Regions from separate parts of the Mesorhizobium sp. Cs1321R2N1 genome, predicted to be linked through region 1. Evidence: predicted binding sites of a transcription regulator. Region 1 holds the regulator's gene; each other region holds the start of a gene.

What was found. Region 1 encodes PhoB, which activates phosphate uptake and scavenging genes when phosphate is short. Its sites were predicted from a motif close to TGTCATNNANCTGTCAT; they were not measured.
Region 2: the regulator PhoB is predicted to act here: its motif matches at 3,649-3,665, upstream of O7A61_RS18140 (esterase-like activity of phytase family protein).
Region 3: the regulator PhoB is predicted to act here: its motif matches at 3,514-3,530, upstream of O7A61_RS17380 (acid phosphatase).

Annotation. Positions count from the first base shown of each region.
Region 1 is NZ_JAPYKP010000024.1:51,866-58,100, forward strand. Features, by position in the region: gene pstS (phosphate ABC transporter substrate-binding protein PstS) at 1-516, shown strand, start outside; gene pstC (phosphate ABC transporter permease subunit PstC) at 583-1,566, shown strand; gene pstA (phosphate ABC transporter permease PstA) at 1,570-2,421, shown strand; gene pstB (phosphate ABC transporter ATP-binding protein PstB) at 2,418-3,221, shown strand; gene phoU (phosphate signaling complex protein PhoU) at 3,247-3,954, shown strand; gene phoB (phosphate regulon transcriptional regulator PhoB) at 3,974-4,663, shown strand; gene O7A61_RS09565 (ROK family protein) at 4,666-5,913, opposite strand; partial or broken gene O7A61_RS09570 (substrate-binding domain-containing protein) at 6,184-6,235, shown strand, end outside.
Region 2 is NZ_JAPYKP010000068.1:20,182-26,416, reverse strand. Features, by position in the region: gene O7A61_RS18160 (ATP-dependent helicase) at 1-1,321, shown strand, start outside; partial or broken gene O7A61_RS18155 (ferritin family protein) at 1,359-1,672, opposite strand; gene O7A61_RS18150 (trimethylamine methyltransferase family protein) at 1,796-3,349, opposite strand; partial or broken gene O7A61_RS18145 (glycine cleavage T C-terminal barrel domain-containing protein) at 3,364-3,558, opposite strand; gene O7A61_RS18140 (esterase-like activity of phytase family protein) at 3,781-5,250, shown strand; partial or broken gene O7A61_RS18135 (L,D-transpeptidase) at 5,307-6,073, opposite strand; gene O7A61_RS18130 (MATE family efflux transporter) at 6,193-6,235, shown strand, end outside.
Region 3 is NZ_JAPYKP010000063.1:17,298-23,532, forward strand. Features, by position in the region: gene O7A61_RS17360 (cupin domain-containing protein) at 1-332, opposite strand, end outside; gene petA (ubiquinol-cytochrome c reductase iron-sulfur subunit) at 646-1,206, shown strand; gene O7A61_RS17370 (cytochrome b) at 1,223-2,524, shown strand; gene O7A61_RS17375 (cytochrome c1) at 2,552-3,424, shown strand; gene O7A61_RS17380 (acid phosphatase) at 3,575-4,270, shown strand; gene O7A61_RS17385 (adenine phosphoribosyltransferase) at 4,499-5,044, shown strand; gene O7A61_RS17390 (MaoC family dehydratase) at 5,087-5,545, opposite strand; gene O7A61_RS17395 (MaoC family dehydratase) at 5,542-6,012, opposite strand; gene ychF (redox-regulated ATPase YchF) at 6,185-6,235, opposite strand, start outside.

The DNA of each region.
Region 1 (6,235 bases):
GACTGGAAGGACAAGGTTGGTTCGGACACGGCCGTCGAATGGCCGACCGGCGTCGGCGCCAAGGGCAGCGAAGGCGTTGCCAACACCGTCAAGCAGACCGACGGCGGCATCGGCTACGTCGAATATGCCTATGCCAAGCAGAACAAGCTGTCCTACTCCAAGATGGTGAATGCAGCCGGCAAGGTTGTCGAGCCGTCGCTCGAATCCTTCGGCGCCGCCGCTTCGAATGCCGACTTCAAGGGCGCGAAGAACTTCAACGTCATCATCACCAACGAGCCCGGCGACGCCACCTGGCCGATCGCCGCCTCGACCTGGGTGCTGATCCACAAGGCTCCGGACGATGCCGCTGCCACCGGCGAAGCGCTGAAGTTCTTTGCCTGGGCCTACAAGGACGGCAAAGAAACCGCCAAGACGCTCGACTACGTGTCGATCCCCGACAGCGTCGTCGACCTGATCAAGGCTTCGTGGAAGGCCGACATCCAGGCCGGCGGCAAGCCGGTCTACGCTGGCGAGTAACATCACCCGAAGGAGCGCCGCTTCACGCGGCGCTCCTTTTTCTCAACACAAAGAGCCGAGCTTGACATGAGTGCTGTCCAGGAAGCCTTGCCAGCCATTAAGGGCTCGCGCGACGCCATCGTCAGACGCTTCGCGTTAACAGATTCGATCTTCCATGGGCTGACCCGCGCCGCCGCCATTCTCGTGCTGGTGTTGCTTGGCGGCGTCGCCATCTCGTTGTTTGCCGGTTCCTGGCAGGCACTGTCGACCTTCGGCTTCTCGTTTCTGACCAGCGAGAGCTGGAACCCGGTGACGGAGAAATTCGGCGCCCTGGCGCCTATCTATGGCACCATTGTCACATCGGCCATCGCCATCCTGATCGCCGTGCCGCTCGGCATCGGCATTGCCATTTTTCTCACCGAGCTTTGCCCGCGCCCGCTTCGGCGCCCAATCGGCATGGCGGTGGAACTGCTGGCCGGCATTCCTTCGATCATCTACGGCATCTGGGGCCTGTTCGTCCTGGCGCCGTTCCTGCAGACGACGGTGCAGCCCTTCATCATCAGCGTTTTCCATGGCGTTCCCGGTCTTGGCAGCCTGTTTGCCGGTCCGCCCTACGGCATCGGCCTGCTGACCTCGTCGCTGATCCTCGCCATCATGGTGCTGCCCTTCATCACCTCGATCACCAAGGACGTGTTCGACACGGTGCCGCCGGTGCTGAAGGAGTCCGCCTACGGCATTGGCTGCACGACCTGGGAAGTGACACGTCGCGTCGTCATCCCTTACACCCGCATCGGCATCATGGGCGGCGTCATGCTTGGCCTTGGCCGCGCGCTCGGCGAAACCATGGCGGTGACCTTCGTGATCGGTAATGCGCACCGCATCTCGACCTCGCTGTTCGCGCCGGCAACGACAATCTCCGCGACCATCGCCAATGAATTCACCGAAGCCGTCGGCGACCTCTATACGTCCTCGCTGGTAGCGCTTGGCCTGATCCTGTTCGTCATCACTTTCCTCATCCTTGCCATCGCACGCTACATGCTGATGCGCATCGACGCCCGCACCGGAGCCTGACCGATGTCGACAGCCTCGTCGCTTCACAGCCGCCGCAAGACCAGAAACTCGGTGATGATGACGCTGTGCGTCGCCGCCGCGGGCATCGGGCTTGCCTGGCTGGCACTGATCCTCGGCGCATTGGTCTACAAAGGCGCAGCCGGGCTCTCCCTTGATGTGTTTACGCAGATGACGCCGCCCCCCGGCGATGCCGGCGGCCTGCTGAACGCTATCTATGGCAGCGTGGTGATGACGGTCATCGCCGTTATCGTCGGCACGCCAATCGGTGTTCTGGCCGGCACCTACATGGCCGAATACGGCCGCTTCTCGAAACTCACCACCGTGGTGCGCTTCATCAACGACATTCTGCTATCGGCGCCGTCGATCATCATTGGCCTGTTTGTCTACGAATTGATGGTGCGGCCGATGGGGCATTTCTCGGCGATCGCCGGCGCCGTCGCGCTGGCCATCCTGGTCATCCCCGTGGTCGTGCGCACCACCGAGGACATGCTCAACCTGGTGCCGAACGCCTTGCGCGAAGCCGGCACCGCGATCGGCGCGCCGCGCTGGGTGGTCATCAAATCAGTGGCTTATCGTGCAGCACTTTCCGGCATCGTCACCGGCATATTGCTGTCGATCGCCCGCATCTCCGGCGAGACGGCGCCGCTGCTCTTCACCGCGCTCAACAACCAGTTCTGGTCGAGCAATCTCAACGCGCCGATGGCCAGCCTGCCGGTCACCATCTTCCAGTTCGCTCTCAGCCCCTATGAGGAATGGCAGCAACTGGCCTGGACCGGCGCACTCATAATCACATTGACGGTTCTCGCGCTCAGCATCTTTGCGCGCAGCCTGACCGGACGCAGAGAGGACAAATGAGCCAGATGTTGTCTCCAGACATGACGATTGCCACCGAGGCAGCCGCCAAGGCGAAGATCGAGGTCAAGAACCTCAATTTCTACTACGGCCAGTCGAAGGCGCTGAAGGACATCACGTTGTCGCTGCCCGAGCGCAGCGTGACGGCCTTCATCGGACCGTCGGGTTGCGGAAAGTCGACGCTGCTGCGCGTCTTCAACCGCATCTACGAACTCTACCCCAAGCAGACCGCCGAGGGCCAGGTGCTGCTCGACGGCCAGAACGTTCTCGACCGTTCGCAGGATCTCAACCTGCTGCGGACCAAGATCGGCATGGTGTTCCAGAAGCCGACGCCGTTCCCGATGTCGATCTATGAGAACATCGCTTTCGGTGTCAGGCTCTATGAGAAGATCAGCAAGGCCGAGATGGACGGCCGTGTCGAGCAGGCGCTGAAGCGCGCCGCATTGTGGACCGAGGTCAAGGACAAGCTGAACGCCAGCGGCCTCAGCCTGTCGGGCGGCCAGCAGCAGCGTCTTTGCATCGCCCGCACCGTGGCGGTGAAGCCGGAGGTCATCCTGCTCGACGAGCCGGCCTCGGCGCTCGATCCGCTGTCGACCGCCAAGATCGAGGAACTGATCGACGAGTTGCAGGCCGACTACACGATCGTCATCGTCACCCACAATATGCAGCAGGCGGCGCGCGTGTCACGCCAGACGGCTTTCATGTATCTGGGCGAACTGGTCGAATTCGACAAGACCGAGAAGATCTTCACGTCGCCTCGCGAGAAGCGCACGCAGGACTACATCACCGGCCGCTTCGGCTGATATCACGCATACGAGGACCAGGATCATGGCCGAACATACAGTCGCAGCCTTCGACGAGGATCTCGGACAGATCAGCAGGCTGATCAGCGACATGGGCGATCTCGCCGGCACGATGGTCGGCGGCGCCACCAAGGCGCTGCTGAATTCCGACAACGCGCTGGCACAGCGCGTCGTCTCCGACGACGCCATCATGGACGCGCGCCAGCGCGAGCTCGACGACCGAGCCATCACCCTCATCGCCAAGCGTCAGCCGATGGCCGACGATCTGCGTCATGTCGTCGGCTCGATCCGGATGGCGGGCGATCTCGAGCGCATCGGCGACCTTGCCAAGAACATTGCCAAGCGCGTCGGCTCCGTCGGCCTCTCCGCCACGCCACGCGACCTGTCGCATTCGATCGACTCCATGGCGCAGCTGGTGCTGATCCAGGTGCAGGGCGTGGTCGAGGAATATGCGGCCGGCGATGCCGCCGCACTCGCCAAGCTCAGGAATGACGACGAACGCATCGATGTCAAATACACATCGGTGTTCCGCGAACTCCTGACCTACATGATGGAAGACCCGCGCAACATCACGGCTTGCACGCATCTTTTGTTCTGCGCCAAGAATCTCGAACGCATCGGCGACCACGTGACCAACATTGCCGAGAATGCATATTATGTGCTGACCGGCACGCAACTGCCCGCCAACCGTCCGAAGCAGGACGAGACGGCGATGTCGGTGCCGGCGGCTTGACGGCAGGGATGATCAATCGATGATCGCGCCACGCATCATGGTGGTGGAGGACGAGGAGCCGCTCGGCGTGCTCCTCCGCTACAATCTGGAATCGGAAGGCTACCAGGTCGAGGTGGTGACACGCGGCGACGAAGCCGAGATCCGCCTCCAGGAGAACGTGCCCGACCTCCTGGTGCTCGACTGGATGGTGCCGGCGGTTTCCGGCATCGAACTCTGTCGGCGCCTGCGAATGCGGCCCGAGACCGAGAGGCTGCCGATCATCATGCTGACGGCGCGCGGCGAGGAGAGCGACCGCGTGCGCGGCCTCTCGACCGGTGCCGACGACTATCTGGTCAAGCCGTTCTCGACACCGGAATTCATGGCCCGGGTCAAGGCGCTGCTGCGCCGCGCCAAGCCGGAAGTGCTGTCCAGCGTGCTCAAGGTCGGCGACATCGTGCTCGACCGGGAATCGCACCGGGTCTATCGCAAGAAGAGCGAGATCCGGCTCGGGCCGACCGAGTTTCGCCTGCTGGAATTCATGATGCGCCATCCCGGCCGCGTGTTCTCGCGCAGCCAGTTGCTCGACAATGTCTGGGGCGAGACGATCTATATCGATGAACGCACCGTGGACGTGCATGTCGGCCGGCTGCGCAAGGCGGTTAACAATGGCCGTATGCCGGACGTGATCCGCACCATTCGCGGCGCTGGCTACGCGATCCGCGAAGACTGAAATCAGGCTACATTCTTGCCCGGAACGCCGGGCTTCGCCAGCACGCCCGGCGCGAAAATCTCCTGGTCCACGAAGGTCAATGCGCGCATAGCGCAACCTTCGCGGATGAGCGGCAGCTCGTTCGGCTCGGTGTCGAAGGAAATCGATTCCGAATGCTGGCCGCCGGCGGTCTGGGCGATGGCCTCGCGCAAGGCCGGCTCGATCAGGTCGAAGGCGGCGGCGCTGACGCCGACCATGGCGACGGGTGCGGGATCGATCAGCGCGAACAGGCTGCCCAGTCCATAGCCCAGCGCCTCGCCGGCCTTGCGATAGGCTTCGCGCTCCGGTCCGTCTTTCTCCCTTGCCGTCGCGGCGAGTGTCCGCATCTGCGCATCGCTGACATCTGCGACCGGTTCGGCGTCCTCGCCAAGCTGCCTGGCGTTGCGCCAGATGGCGTAGTTGCCGGCATAGGCCTCGACGCAGCCGCGCCGCCCGCAGCGGCAGAGCGCGCCTCCCGGGCGATGGATCATGTGGCCGAACTCGCCTCCCGATGAATGCGTGCCGGTGAACAGCTCGCCCTTCAGCACCAGGCCCATGCCGATGCCGTGCGAGAGCAGGATGGCGATGAAGTCGTCGCGGTAGCGTTCGGGGTCGCGCCAGCGCAGCGCCACCGCCATCATGTTGCAGTCGTTCTCCATGGTGGCGGGGATGCCGAACTCGGCTTCAAGTATGTCGGCGAAGGGAATGTCCGTCTGCGGCGTGATCGGCGACCACAGCATCGCACGCGCCTCGGTGTCAGTGATGCCCTGGATCGCCAGCGCGATGCGGGCAATACTGCGGACGTCGAGATCGGGGTCCTCGAGGCGCCGCCGCACTATTGCCGTGCATTCGCCGATCAGCGCCTCGCGCGACATGGTCAGCGTGTCCAGCCGGCGCTGTTCCTCGGCGACCACCTGGCCGGCATAATCGATGACGGCGACGGACAGGAAATTCAGCGACAGCACCACGGTCATCACAGCCGCGGCCTCGGGGTTGAGGCCAAGGCCAACCTGCGGCCGGCCGCGTTTCAATGAGCCGGCCTCGTTCGGCTTGCCTTCGGTCAGGATACCCTCGCCGATCAGGTCGGCTGATATCGCCGATATGGTCGAGTGGCTGAGGCCGGTGGTGGCGGCGATCTCGGTGCGCGAGGGCTGACCACCCTGACGCACGGCTGCAATCACCATGGCGCGGTTGCGCCGGCGCAGATCGTCGTGGCGGATTCCGACCGACATGTTTACCACATCCTCCCGTCGCCGCGGTTCTTGACACCCCTTCGAACATCTCCGGCAACGGGTCGAATACTGGCAGAAGCGGCAGGAGCTGTCATTTATTTATTGCGGGACCCGAAAAAAGGTACACGGCACCTCAAAATCCATCAGAATCGATGTTGACAGTGTTCCGACGATGGACCAGTGTTTTTTCGAGGCTCGAAAAAATGGAGCCTTTGTGCCGGCCTTCGGGCCAGTTTGGTCGCGCCATACGCGGCGCAGGGAGGATATATCATGACGAGATTCACAGTCGCCATCCTGGCGGGTGTCGCCATGTCGCTGACGC
Region 2 (6,235 bases), on a different contig from region 1:
CACGCTCGGCCTCAACTACCGCGTCATCGGCGGCCCGCGTTTTTACGAACGCATGGAAATCCGCGACGCGCTGGCCTTCTTCCGCGTCGTCGCCAACAGCACCGACGACCTCGCCTTCGAGCGCATCGTCAATGTGCCCAAGCGCGGCCTGGGCGAAGCGACCATCCGCCAGATCCACGACACGGCGCGCGGCTTGCGCATCCCGATGCTGGAGGCGGCGGGCACACTCGCCGAGAGCGACGAGCTGAAGCCGAAGCCGCGCGCCGCGCTGCGCGAGGTCGCGGCCAATTTCGAACGCTGGCAGAAGGCGCTGGAAACCACGCCGCACACCGAGCTCGCCGAGACCATTCTCGAAGAGAGCGGCTATACCGACATGTGGAAGAACGACCGCTCGGCGGAAGCCCCCGGCCGGCTGGAGAACCTGAAGGAACTGATCCGCTCCATGGAGGAGTACGAGTCGCTGCGCTCCTTCCTCGAACATGTCGCGCTGGTCATGGATGCCGAGCAGAATGCCGGGCTCGATGCCGTTTCCATCATGACGCTGCACTCGGCCAAGGGCCTCGAATTCGAGACCGTCTTCCTGCCCGGCTGGGAGGAAGGCCTCTTTCCCCACCAGCGCGCGCTGGACGAAGGCGGCCGTTCAGGCCTGGAGGAAGAGCGGCGGCTCGCCTATGTCGGCCTGACGCGGGCCAAGAAGAACCTGCATATCTGGTTCGTCTCCAATCGCCTCATCCACGGCCTGTGGCAATCGACCATCCCGTCACGCTTCCTCGAGGAACTCCCGGAAGCCCATGTCGAGGTCGCCGAAGCCGGCAACTCCTACGGCGGCTACGGCAATCCCTATGGCGGCGGCTCGTTCGCGTCCGGCCGTGGCGGCGGCCAAGGGGCGGGAAGACAGAACCCGTATGGCGCCTCGCGCTTCGACAATATCGGCGGCAATTCGGGCGGCGGGGAAAAGTCCGGCGCCTTCTCCAACACCTATTCGACGCCGGGCTGGCAGCGCGCACAGGCCAACCGCACCGAGGCGACCGACCGCAACTGGGGCACGCGTTCGGGCCATCAGGTCGAACGCATCGGCTATGGCGAGACAGACTCCGGCTACGGCGCCGGCCGCACCAGCGTAAAGGGCCGCACCATCGACGGCGAACTGGTCGCCAAATCCGTCTCCGACACCCCGTCGGCTTTCAGCGTCGGCGACCGCGTCTTCCACCAGAAATTCGGCAACGGCAATATTTCAGCCATCGAAGGCAACAAGCTGACCATCGACTTCGACAAGGCCGGCCAGAAACGCGTGCTGGACGGGTTTGTCGCGGCGGTGTGAGTTGAATGCGGCTAGCCTCGTAGGCCGGCTTTCCACCTCAATCCACCTTCTTCTCGCCCTTCTCGCCAGCCCTCACAATATCCCCCGTGGTGAACAGAATCTCCTTCAGTTCCACGCGCCAGTCCGTCTTCTGGCGCAGCAGGAATTCGAGGTCCATGCCGAAATGCTTGAACTCCTCGCTCTGCGCGTTTTCATGATCGCCTTGGCTTGCGGGTTCTTTTCGACCGACATGCGCTGTTCGTACCAGCTGATCGCTTCCGCCTCCTCGATCAGCGAGGCGATCATGCGGGCAAAGGTCCGCACTTCCTGCGACAGTTCTTCCGGCGGTTCGTGATACTGGTCGAAACCCATGTCGTCCTCCCTCAACGGCTCGCAAATGGAGCCAGGCATTGGCCCGCTTCCATGAATGCGTGGGAAGCGCCGCGGGTTCCGGGACAACGGCCACAATTCAGGACGGTGGATCCGCGAGCTATCTCACGACACGGGCGCCGCGCCGCCCTCTTTCGTGCGCCGCGCGATGAATGCATCGAGCACGCCTGACGTGGCGGCCGCCGTTGCCGGCGGCTCGAAATCGGCGAGGATGCGTTTCCAGACGCCGGTGGCGCGTTCGGTGGCGTTCTTCGACCCGCTTTGCGTCCAGTTGCCGAAATTCGACCAGTCGGCCACCAGCGGCTCGTAGAAGGCGGTACGGTAGCGCGCCATGGTATGGCTGGCCGAGAAGAAGTGGCCGCCCGGCTGCACTTCGGCTATGGCCTCGAAGCCGATTGCGTCGTCGTCGCCGGGGGTCGCGTGGCAAAGTTCCGCGACCGTCTGCAGCGCTTCGATGTCGGTGACCAGCTTTTCCAGGGAAACACTCAAGCCCCCTTCCAGCCAGCCGGCCGCATGGATGCAGACGGTGGCGCCCGAAAGCACCGAGCCCCACAGCGCGAACTGCGTCTCGTGCGCGGCCTGCGCGTCCGAAATGTTGGCAGCGCTGCCGCCGCCCGAGCGCCAGGGCAGACCGGTGAAGCGCGCCAGTTGGCCTGCACCCAGTGTGGCCTTGACGTGCTCCGGCGTGCCGAAGGCCGGTGCTCCCGATTTCATGTCGACATTGGAGGAGAAGGAACCGTAGACCACCGGCGCGCCCGGCCGCACGATCTGCGCCAGCGTCAGCCCGGCCAGCGCTTCGGCATGCTGCAAAGTCAGGGCGCCGGCCACCGTGATCGGCGCCATCGCACCGGCCAGGCAGAACGGCGTGATGATCAGGACCTGGCCCGCCTTGGCGAAGTCGATAATGCCTTGCGCCATGGGAATATCGAGCTGGCGCGGCGAGTTGGTGTTGATGACGGTGTAGCAATGCGCGCCCGAGCGGAACTCGTCTTCGGACAACCCACGAGCCAGCCTGATCATCTCGAAACTGTCATCGACCTGCGGCGTGCCGCGCGCGAACACGAACGGGAATTTGTCGGACAGCGTCAGCTGCGCCCGATTGACGGCATAGTGGCGAAAACGATTGTCGATGTCCTGCGGTTCGATACACGGCCCCAGCATGTGCAAGACATCGAAATGCTGCACCAGCTTGATGAGCTCCTCGAAGGCGACCAGCGTTCCAGGCCGCCGGCCGCGGTCGAGATCGGTGACGTTGGGCGCGCCGGAGCCCGCCAGGAATGTCATGGCGCCCAATTCGAGCGACAGATCGCGAGCGCGCGCGCCTGCATTGGCGTGGATCGATCGCGGCGCCGAGGCTAAGGCTGCCACCACCATGTCGCGGCCGATGCGCACCATGTCGGTTTCGGGATCGACCAGGGCGCCGGCGCGGGCAAGCACCTCGCGCGCCTCGGGCAGCAGCACCTTGATGCCCAGTTCTTCCAGCACGCGCAGCGCCGTGTCGTGGATCGACGCCACCTGGTCGTTGGAAAAGATCGGCTGTGGCAGGAATGGGTTCTTCAGCGAGCGGTAATTGGGCTTGCGGCTTGATTCGCTGCCGGCCTCGCCCGTGCGTCCGCGCCGGCGTTCGCGCCTGCTGTCTCGTGCCGCGTCATCGATCATCGCGAATTCCCTCCTCATTGCCGCATCGCCTTGCCCTGGGGATCATAGGGCGAGACCGCGATGACCCGCGCAGGCCGTCCGACGCCGACACTGTGCACGCAAAGCTGCGTCCCCTCCCCGGCGAAATCGTCGTCCACCAACGCCAGCGCGACGCTCTTGCCGATCGTGTAGCCAAATCCGCCCGAGGTGACGAAGCCTGCGCGGCGGCCTCAAGGCTTCCCTTCCGGTCAGTTCGAAGCCGGCACCCTATATGTGCTAGACATAAGTGTCCAGTACGCTGGTGGACCGGCATCGCGCGCTGTCACGCAAGCATCATGTTCACGCCTTAGATCGCTTTTGGGGAAGGCGCGCACGGCATCGTCGATGCGGCACCTCTTTCCGTTTTTGCCCTTCGGCCGCTCCGGCATGCTTCGTCACAAAGAGGATTGTCCATGAAACACCCGCACCGAACCGCTTCGCTCGGCGTCGCGCTGGCCTTGTTCACCGCCCTGACACCGGCGCTTGCCGACGGCGTGGCCTACATCAACAAGGGCCTTGTCGGCGTCGGCCGCATGCCGGCTGCTCAGCGCGACAAGTTCGGCGAGACCTTCGGCTCGGGCTCCGGCATGGCAATCGACACTACAGGCTGGACGCATGATGCCGGCACCTACAAGGGATCGCTCTGGCTCCTGCCCGACCGTGGCTACAATGTCGCCGGCACCACGGACTACCGGCCGCGCCTCAACACCATCGGCATCGAGTTCACGCCTGTCGCGCCGGGTGCTGCTCCCGCCGCCGGCCAGGAGCAGACAGGCGTCAAGGCGACGCTTGCCGACACTATGCTTCTCACCGACGGCAAGGGCGCCGATGCCACCGGCCTCGATCCGCTGTCGGATGTACGCGCCGCGGCCGGCGACATGCCGATGCTGCCCGTCGCCACCAACGGCAAGCTCGCTCTCGACAATGAGGCCATCGTGCGGCTGCCCGACGGTTCGATGTTCATCTCCGACGAGTACGGCCCCAACATCTACAGGTTCTCCGCGCAAGGCCGCCTGATGTCGGCGACCCAGCCGCCGGCAGCCCTCGTGCCGATGCGCAAGGGAACGCCGAACTTCTCCTCCGACAATCCCGGCCCGGGCGCCGCCGACCCTGATCCGAAGGATCCCGAAACCGGGCGCCAGAACAACCAGGGCCTCGAAGGCATGGCGATGACGCCGGACGGCAAGTTCCTGATCGCCGTGCTGCAGTCGGCGCCGAGGCAGGACGGCGGCGATTCACCCTCGACGCGCCAGAACACCCGGGCGTTGGTTTACGATGCCTCCGACCTCGCCCATCTGAAGCTCGCGCATGAATACGTCGTGCCGCTGCCGGTGTTCAAGGATGCCAAGGGCAAGACCAAGGTCGCCGCGCAGAGCGAGATCGTGGCGCTTTCGGACACATCCTTCCTGATGCTGGCGCGCGACAGCGGCAACGGCCAGGGCCTGAAGAAGGGTGACGCTTCGCTCTACCGCCAGATCAACATCGTCGACGTGTCCGGGGCGACCGACATCGCAGGCGGCGCCTTCGACGCGGCCGACAAGCCGCTAGCGCCCAAGGGCGTGCTTGATCCCTCGGTGACGCCGGCCAAGCTGACGCCGTTCATCGACATCAACGCCGCCGCCGAGCTTGGCCGCTTCGGCCTGCATAATGGTGGGGCGAAGGACCACAACGAGCTTTCGGAGAAGTGGGAAGCGATGTCGTTGGCCAGCGTCCTCGACCCGAAGCTGCCCGACGACTATTTCCTGTTCGTCGGCAACGACAACGACTTCCTCGCCCAGGACGGCTTCCAGGTCGGCGCGCCCTACAAGGCCGATGACGGCGCCGATGTCGACACCATGTTCCTGGTCTATCAGGTCACGCTGCCGGGTCTCGGCAAGAAGTAACGATCACGGCACAAGCGGGCGCGCCTGGCGCGTCCGCCTGAGCAGGTCGTGAAGGCTTACTTCAAGAACTCGGCGTCCTTCGGCACGCCCGCATCGATCGGCTCGGCCGTCCTGCTCGACACGGCCATGATCTTGCCGGCGGCAGACAGGTTGGGCCGCACGAAGACCTGGGCGGGGCCGTTGACGCGGCTGTAGAGGTCGATGATGTCCTGGTTCATGAAGCGCACGCAGCCGGACGACGCGTTCTTGCCGATGGAATCCCATTCCGGCGTGCCGTGCAGCCGGTACATCGTGTCCTTGCCGCCGCGGAAGAGATAGAGCGCGCGGGCGCCCAGCGGGCTCTGCGGTCCGGGCGGCATGCCGTCCTTGTATTTCGTCAGTTCCGGCCGGCGCTGGATCATTTCGGGTGGCGGCGTCCACACCGGCCATTTCTTGCGCGCCTGGACCACGGCACTGCCGGTCCATCCGAAACCGGCCTTGCCGAGGCTGACGCCGTAGCGCATGGCCTTTCCGCCGTCGCGCACCAGATAGAGTAAATGCTCGGAAACATCGACGACGATCGTGCCAGGCTTCTCTCCGGTCGGATCGGCCACGATCTGGCGCAAGAACTTCGGATCGAGCTTGGCAACCGGGATGGCCGGCAGTTGATAGCCCTCGTCGGTGCGCGCCGCATACATGATTGCGGTATCGCCGACAGCCGGCTCGCTTGGCGCAGCCGACGGCTGGACCGGCGCCACTGCCGGGCCACTTCGGCCGTGGTGCACGCCGAGGGAACGACGGAAGCGCAGCCCAAAGCGGACGCGCCAAGAAACGCGCGCCGCAAGCTTTGAGAACAGGATGGATCATGGCGTGAGCACCGTGGGCCGTTCGCGCGCCCGCATCGACCTGTCGGGTTGAATCTGCAATCATCGCGTACCGGACTCGAGATAGGCTTTGTCGGCCATGAACGAAAAAATGCCCGGGCGTCGGCGCACCGGCGACCTGA
Region 3 (6,235 bases), on a different contig from region 1:
TCGGTTATGAAGCTGCCGTTCTCGTGGATGTCGGTCGTTTCCAGCGGACCCGGGCCGAGATTGGTGAATTTGTGCGGCGTGTGCGGCGGCACGATGACGATCTGACCGGCGGTGGCCTCGATTTCCTGGTCGCCGACCGTGAACAAGGCGGTACCCTGGCGGATGATGAAGATCTCCGCATAAGGATGAGCGTGCAGCCGCGGGCCGCCGCCGACGTCGGGCAGGTAGTTGAAGATCAGGCAGGAGTTCGAGCCGTAGGCGCCGCATTGCAGTTCGCCCTTCCAGTGGTTGGAACGAACAGCCCATTCCTCGCGATCGATGACATGCGCCATGCGGCCAAGGATAGATCACGCCGATGCTCCGTGTCGAGGCGAAGCCAGGCATCGGATTTGCGGTTGTTTCCCGGTTGTTTAGCCGCCTTTCGCGGCGCCTGGCCGTCCCGCCCGGCGACAGGGTATTTCGTCCCCGCGACAATCTGCCCTTGTGCCTTCACCCGTCTGGACAAAAACGGGCTTCACGCATAAACCGAAGTCCAAATGCCGGAGGAATTCGCTAGCCTGTTCGCCATGCGCTGTCGGGTTGGCGTGATTGAGCGGGGACAAGGCTCGGCCACCGGCGCGGAAGAGGCGAAAGGATCAGGCACCCGTGAGCGCAACCGACATCCACGATCCCAACCGTCGAGATTTTCTCTACGTCGCCACCGGCATGGCCGCCGTGGTTGGCGCCGGTGCGGTCGCCTGGCCGTTCATCGACCAGATGCGCCCCGACGCCTCGACGCTGGCGCTCGCTTCGGTCGAGGTCGATGTCTCTTCGCTGACGCCTGGCAGCTCGCTGATCGTCAAGTGGCGCGGCAAGCCGGTCGTGGTGCGCAACCGCACCGAGAAGGAAATGAAGGATGGCGAGGCCGTCAGCCTCTCCGATCTCAAGGATCCGATCGCGCGCAACGCCAATTTGCCGTCCGATGCGCCGGCGACCGACGCCAACCGCACCACGCCCGGCAAGGAAGCCTGGATGGTGATGGTTCAGGTCTGCACCCATCTGGGCTGCATTCCGCTCGGCCAGGAAGGCGATTTCGGCGGCTGGTTCTGCCCGTGCCATGGCTCGCAATACGACACTGCCGGCCGCATCCGCAAAGGCCCGGCGCCGGAGAATATGGCGATTCCGGTATTCAAGTTCGTTTCCGACACCAAACTCCTTATCGGTTGAGGCAGGGGATATTTCGATGAGCGAGGGACACTCGACCTATACGCCGAAGACCGGTATCGAACGCTGGTTCGACGCCCGCATGCCGCTGCCCAGGATGGTCTATGACAGCTTCATCGCCTATCCGGTGCCGCGCAACCTGAACTATATGTGGACCTTCGGCGGCATCCTGGCGATCATGCTGGTGGCGCAGATCCTGACCGGCATCGTGCTGGCCATGCACTATACGGCCGACACCAATCTCGCCTTCGGTTCGGTCGAGAAGATCATGCGCGACGTGAATTCGGGATGGCTGTTGCGCTATATGCATGCCAACGGCGCCTCGTTCTTCTTCATCGCCGTCTACCTGCACATCTTCCGCGGTCTTTATTACGGCTCCTACAAGGCGCCGCGCGAGCTTCTGTGGATCCTCGGCTGCATCATCTACCTCCTGATGATGGCGACCGGCTTCATGGGCTATGTGCTGCCATGGGGGCAGATGAGCTTCTGGGGCGCCACCGTCATCACCGGTTTCTTCAGCGCCATTCCGCTGGTCGGCGACTGGATCCAGCAGCTGCTGCTCGGCGGCTTCGCCGTCGACAATCCGACGCTGAACCGCTTCTTCGCGCTGCATTACTTGCTGCCGTTCATGATCGCCGGCGTCGTGGTGCTGCATGTCTGGGCGCTGCATGTCGTCGGCCAGTCGAACCCGACCGGCATCGAGGTCAAGTCGAAGACCGACACCGTCGCCTTCACCCCCTACGCGACCATCAAGGACGCGTTCGGCATGATCGTGTTCCTGTTCATCTTCGCCTATTTCGTCTTCTACCTGCCGAACTATCTCGGCCATCCGGACAACTACACGGTCGCCAACCCGCTGAAGACCCCGGCCCATATCGTCCCGGAATGGTACTTCCTGCCGTTCTACGCGATCCTGCGCGCCATCACCTTCAATGTCGGGCCGATCAATTCCAAGCTCGGCGGCGTGCTGTGCATGTTCGGTGCCATCGTCATGCTGTTCCTGGTGCCGTGGCTCGATACTTCCAAGGTGCGCTCGGCGGTCTACCGGCCCTGGTACAAGCTGTTCTTCTGGCTGTTCGTGGCCGATGCCATCCTGCTGGGCTGGCTGGGCTCGCAGCCGGCGGAAGGCAGCTATGTGTTCATGGCGCAGATGGCGACGCTGTTCTACTTCGCCTTCTTCCTCATCATCCTGCCGGTTCTTGGCCTGATCGAGACACCGCGCAGGCTGCCGAACTCGATCACCGAGGCGGTGCTGGAGAAGAACAAGGGTGGCAGCGGACATCCGGTGGGCGCCACCGCAGCACCTGAGACCAAGGGCTGAGCGGTAGAGAATCTAAGGGGATTTGGCATGAAGAAGATTCTCACCTCGCTGGCGCTGATCGGCCTTGTGGCCGCCGGCACCGGAGTTGCAGGCACTTGGGCATTCGCGGCCGAAGAGGCCCATAACGCGGCGGCACCGACGCATTTCCCGATCAACGAGCCGAAGGAAATGAGCTGGAGCTTCACCGGCCCGTTCGGCACCTATGACAAGGCGCAGCTGCAGCGCGGCCTGAAGGTCTACAAGGAAGTTTGCTCGGCCTGCCATTCGATGAACCTGGTGGCGTTCCGCACGCTGTCGGACCTCGGCTATAGCGACGCGCAGATCAAGACGCTGTCAGCCGAATACACCGTCCACGACGGCCCCAACGATGCCGGCGACATGTTCGACCGTCCCGGCAAGCCGTCCGATCATTTCCCGGCGCCGTTCGCCAATGAGGAAGCCGCCGCTGCCTCCAATGGCGGCGCGGCGCCGCCGGATATGTCGCTGCTGGCAAAGGCGCGCGGCGTCGAGCGCGGCTTCCCGCAGTTCGTCTTCGACATCTTCACCCAGTATGATGCCGGTGGTCCCGACTACATCCATTCGCTGCTGACCGGCTATGACCAGACGCCCCCGGCCGGAATTGTCATCCCGGAAGGCACGCACTACAACCCGTATTTCATGTCGGGCGTGTCGCTGAAGATGCCCAAGCCGCTCTCCGACGGCCAGGTGACCTATGACGACGGTTCGCCGCAGACCATCGACCAGTATTCCCGCGACGTGGCTGCCTTCCTGACATGGGCGGCCGAGCCGCACATGGAAGACCGCAAGAAGATGGGCTTCCGCGTGCTGGTGTTCCTGCTTCTGTTCGGCGCCCTGGTCTACATGACCAAGCGCAAGGTGTGGGAAGCCGTCGCGCATTGAGCGATGCCGCAGTCTGAAATTCAAGAAAAGGGCGCCGCGAGGCGCCCTTTTCTGCTTTTGGGGTGGATTGCGCCGCCACGTCTCGGCGGTGTCACATAGCCGTCACCACACATCGCGATCCTGCGGCGCTCTCATCAAAGGATCACGCCCATGAAAAGATACGCATCGCTAGCGGCAGGCCTGCTGCTGCTCGTCGTTGGTTCCACGGCCCGCGCCGAAGACGCAAAGCCCTTCATCACCAACAAGGACGTCGACCTGACGATGATCCTGCCGCCGCCGCCAGCAAATGATTCGGCCGAGACCAAGGCCGAGCTTGGCGAGGTGCTGACCATGCAAGTCACGCGCACACCTGAAATGGAAGCCCGCGCCATCGCCGATGCCGAGGAAAACGTCTGGCGTTTCGCCGACGTCATGGGACCGAATTTCAACAAGGACAAGCTGCCGAAATTCAGCGCCTTCTTCGATCGCGTGGTGGAGACCGAAGGCGCCGTCGTCGATCCGGCGAAGGACGTCTGGAAGCGCCCGCGTCCGCACCAGCTCAGCGACCTCGTGAAGCCGGTGGTGAAGCTGTCGAGCTCCGGTTCCTGGCCGTCGGGCCATGCGACCGTCGGCACGATGATGGGCATCATCCTGTCTGACATGGTTCCGGAAAGGCGTGCCCAGATCATGGCGCGCGCGGCCGAGTTCGCCCATAACCGCATCGTCGGCGGCATCCACTATCCGTCCGACGTCGAGATGGGCAAGATTTCCGGCAGCGTCATCGCCGCGGTCCTGCTCAACCGCGATGACTTCAAGGCCGAGTACGACGTGGCCAGGGCGGAGCTTCGTTCCGATCTCGGCATGTAGGGTTTGCCCGATAGCCATCTGTTCGAGCGGGGCGCCTTCGGGCGCCCCTTTTCGTGTCGGCCACGGCCTGCGCCCACGGCAAGGAAATTGCCTGGCATTGCTGCCAAATCCTTTGCCGGATGCGCTTGTCTCGACCGTCACATCGCGCTAGCCGTTGTCGGTCGCGCCGGGTTACGATCGGCCCCGCGCTGTTTCGCTTCTGTCAGCTGGATCATCCGGAGCCGCTTCATGAAATCCTCGCTCGAAGACACGCTGCTGGCGTCGATCCGCACCATCCCGGACTATCCCAGGCCCGGCATCCTGTTTCGCGACATCACCACGCTGCTCGGCAACGCACGCGCTTTCCGCCGCGCCATCGACGAGCTGGTGCATCCCTATGCCGGGCAGAAGATCGACAAGATCGCCGGCATCGAAGCGCGCGGCTTTATCCTGGGCGGCGCCGTCGCCCACCAGCTCTCGGCCGGCTTCGTACCGATCCGCAAGAAGGGCAAGCTGCCTTATGAGACCGTGCGCGTCGCCTACAGCCTGGAATACGGGCTGGACGAGATGGAAATGCACAAGGACGGCGTCGCGCCCGGCGAGAAGGTGATCCTGGTCGACGATCTGATCGCCACCGGCGGCACGGCGGAAGCGGCGGTCAAGCTGCTGCGCCAGATCGGGGCGGATATTCTCGCGGCTTGCTTTGTCATCGACCTGCCGGATCTGGGCGGGCGCGCGAAGCTCGAAGCGCTCGGCGTGCCGGTGAGGACGCTGATCGGCTTCGAGGGCCATTGAGCATTTCTTCCTTCTCCCACAAGGGGAGAAGGAAGAGACGCCTCACCCAACCCTCACCAGTACCGCGCTTTCGAATTCCAGCACCTTGCCGCCGGTCGAATCGGAGGCCTCGCAGAGCAGCGCCAGCAACCGCCAGCCGGCGCGGGACGCGATGGGGCGGTGGGAAAGCGCCGTGCGCGTGAAGGTGATGGTTTGCCCGGCGTAGACGGGCTTCAGCCATTTCAGGTTCTTGAATCCGGGCGAGGGGCCGAATTCGGGCACCGGGCCGTCCCAGCCTTCGGTGTCCAGGCGGGTCTCCAGGTTCAGCTTCATCCAGGTGGCCGCGGTGTGCCAGCCGGAGGCGCAGAGCCCGCCGAGCACGCTCTTTCTCGCCGCCTCCTCGTCGATATGAAAAATCTGGGGGTCGTATTTGCGGGCGAACGCCTTGATCGCCTCGGGTTCGAATGTGTGCGAACCGAGTGTGACGGTCGTGCCGATGCGGAAGAATTCATCCAGCGTCATGACGCATTCCCCGCGGCATCGCGCGTCAGGAACATGACGGAGTTCTCCAGCTCGAAGACGCTTTCGCCGCGCTGGTTGACGAGTTCGCTGCGCATGGTCACGAAGCCGAGTTGCGGCTTCGACTTCGACAGGCGCCTGGCCAGAACCACGAGGTTGCCCCGCAGCGTATCGCCGGCGAGCACCGGCTTCTTCCATTTGACCTGATCGACGCCGGGCGCGCCCTGGCAGGTGGAGTCAAGCAAGAAGGCATCGCACAGCATGCGCATGAACATGGCGCAGGTGTGCCAACCCGAAGCCGAGAGGCCACCGAGGATGCTGGCCTTGCCGGCCTCCTCGTCGAGATGCATCGGCTGGGCGTCGAACTCGCTGGCGAACTCGACGATCTCGGCCGCGCTCACCTGTTTGGTGCCGAGGTCGAACTTGGCCCCTTCGACGAAGTCCTCATACGCCCATGTCTTTCCGGTCATGGTCTGCAAATCCGGTTGTAGAATGCGCGATCCCTTTGGATCGGAAAACCCGGATGCAGGCCGCGGGCGGTTTGGTCAAGCCCTTTTCTGCTGAGCCAGCCCAGCCCGCGACCACGATGCCGCAGGGATGGTGCTGTCCAACCGAGGGGCGGGTCGCTCTATGGCGACCTCCTCACGTGTTGAACTTGAACATCATGACGTCGCCGTCCTGGACGACGTATTC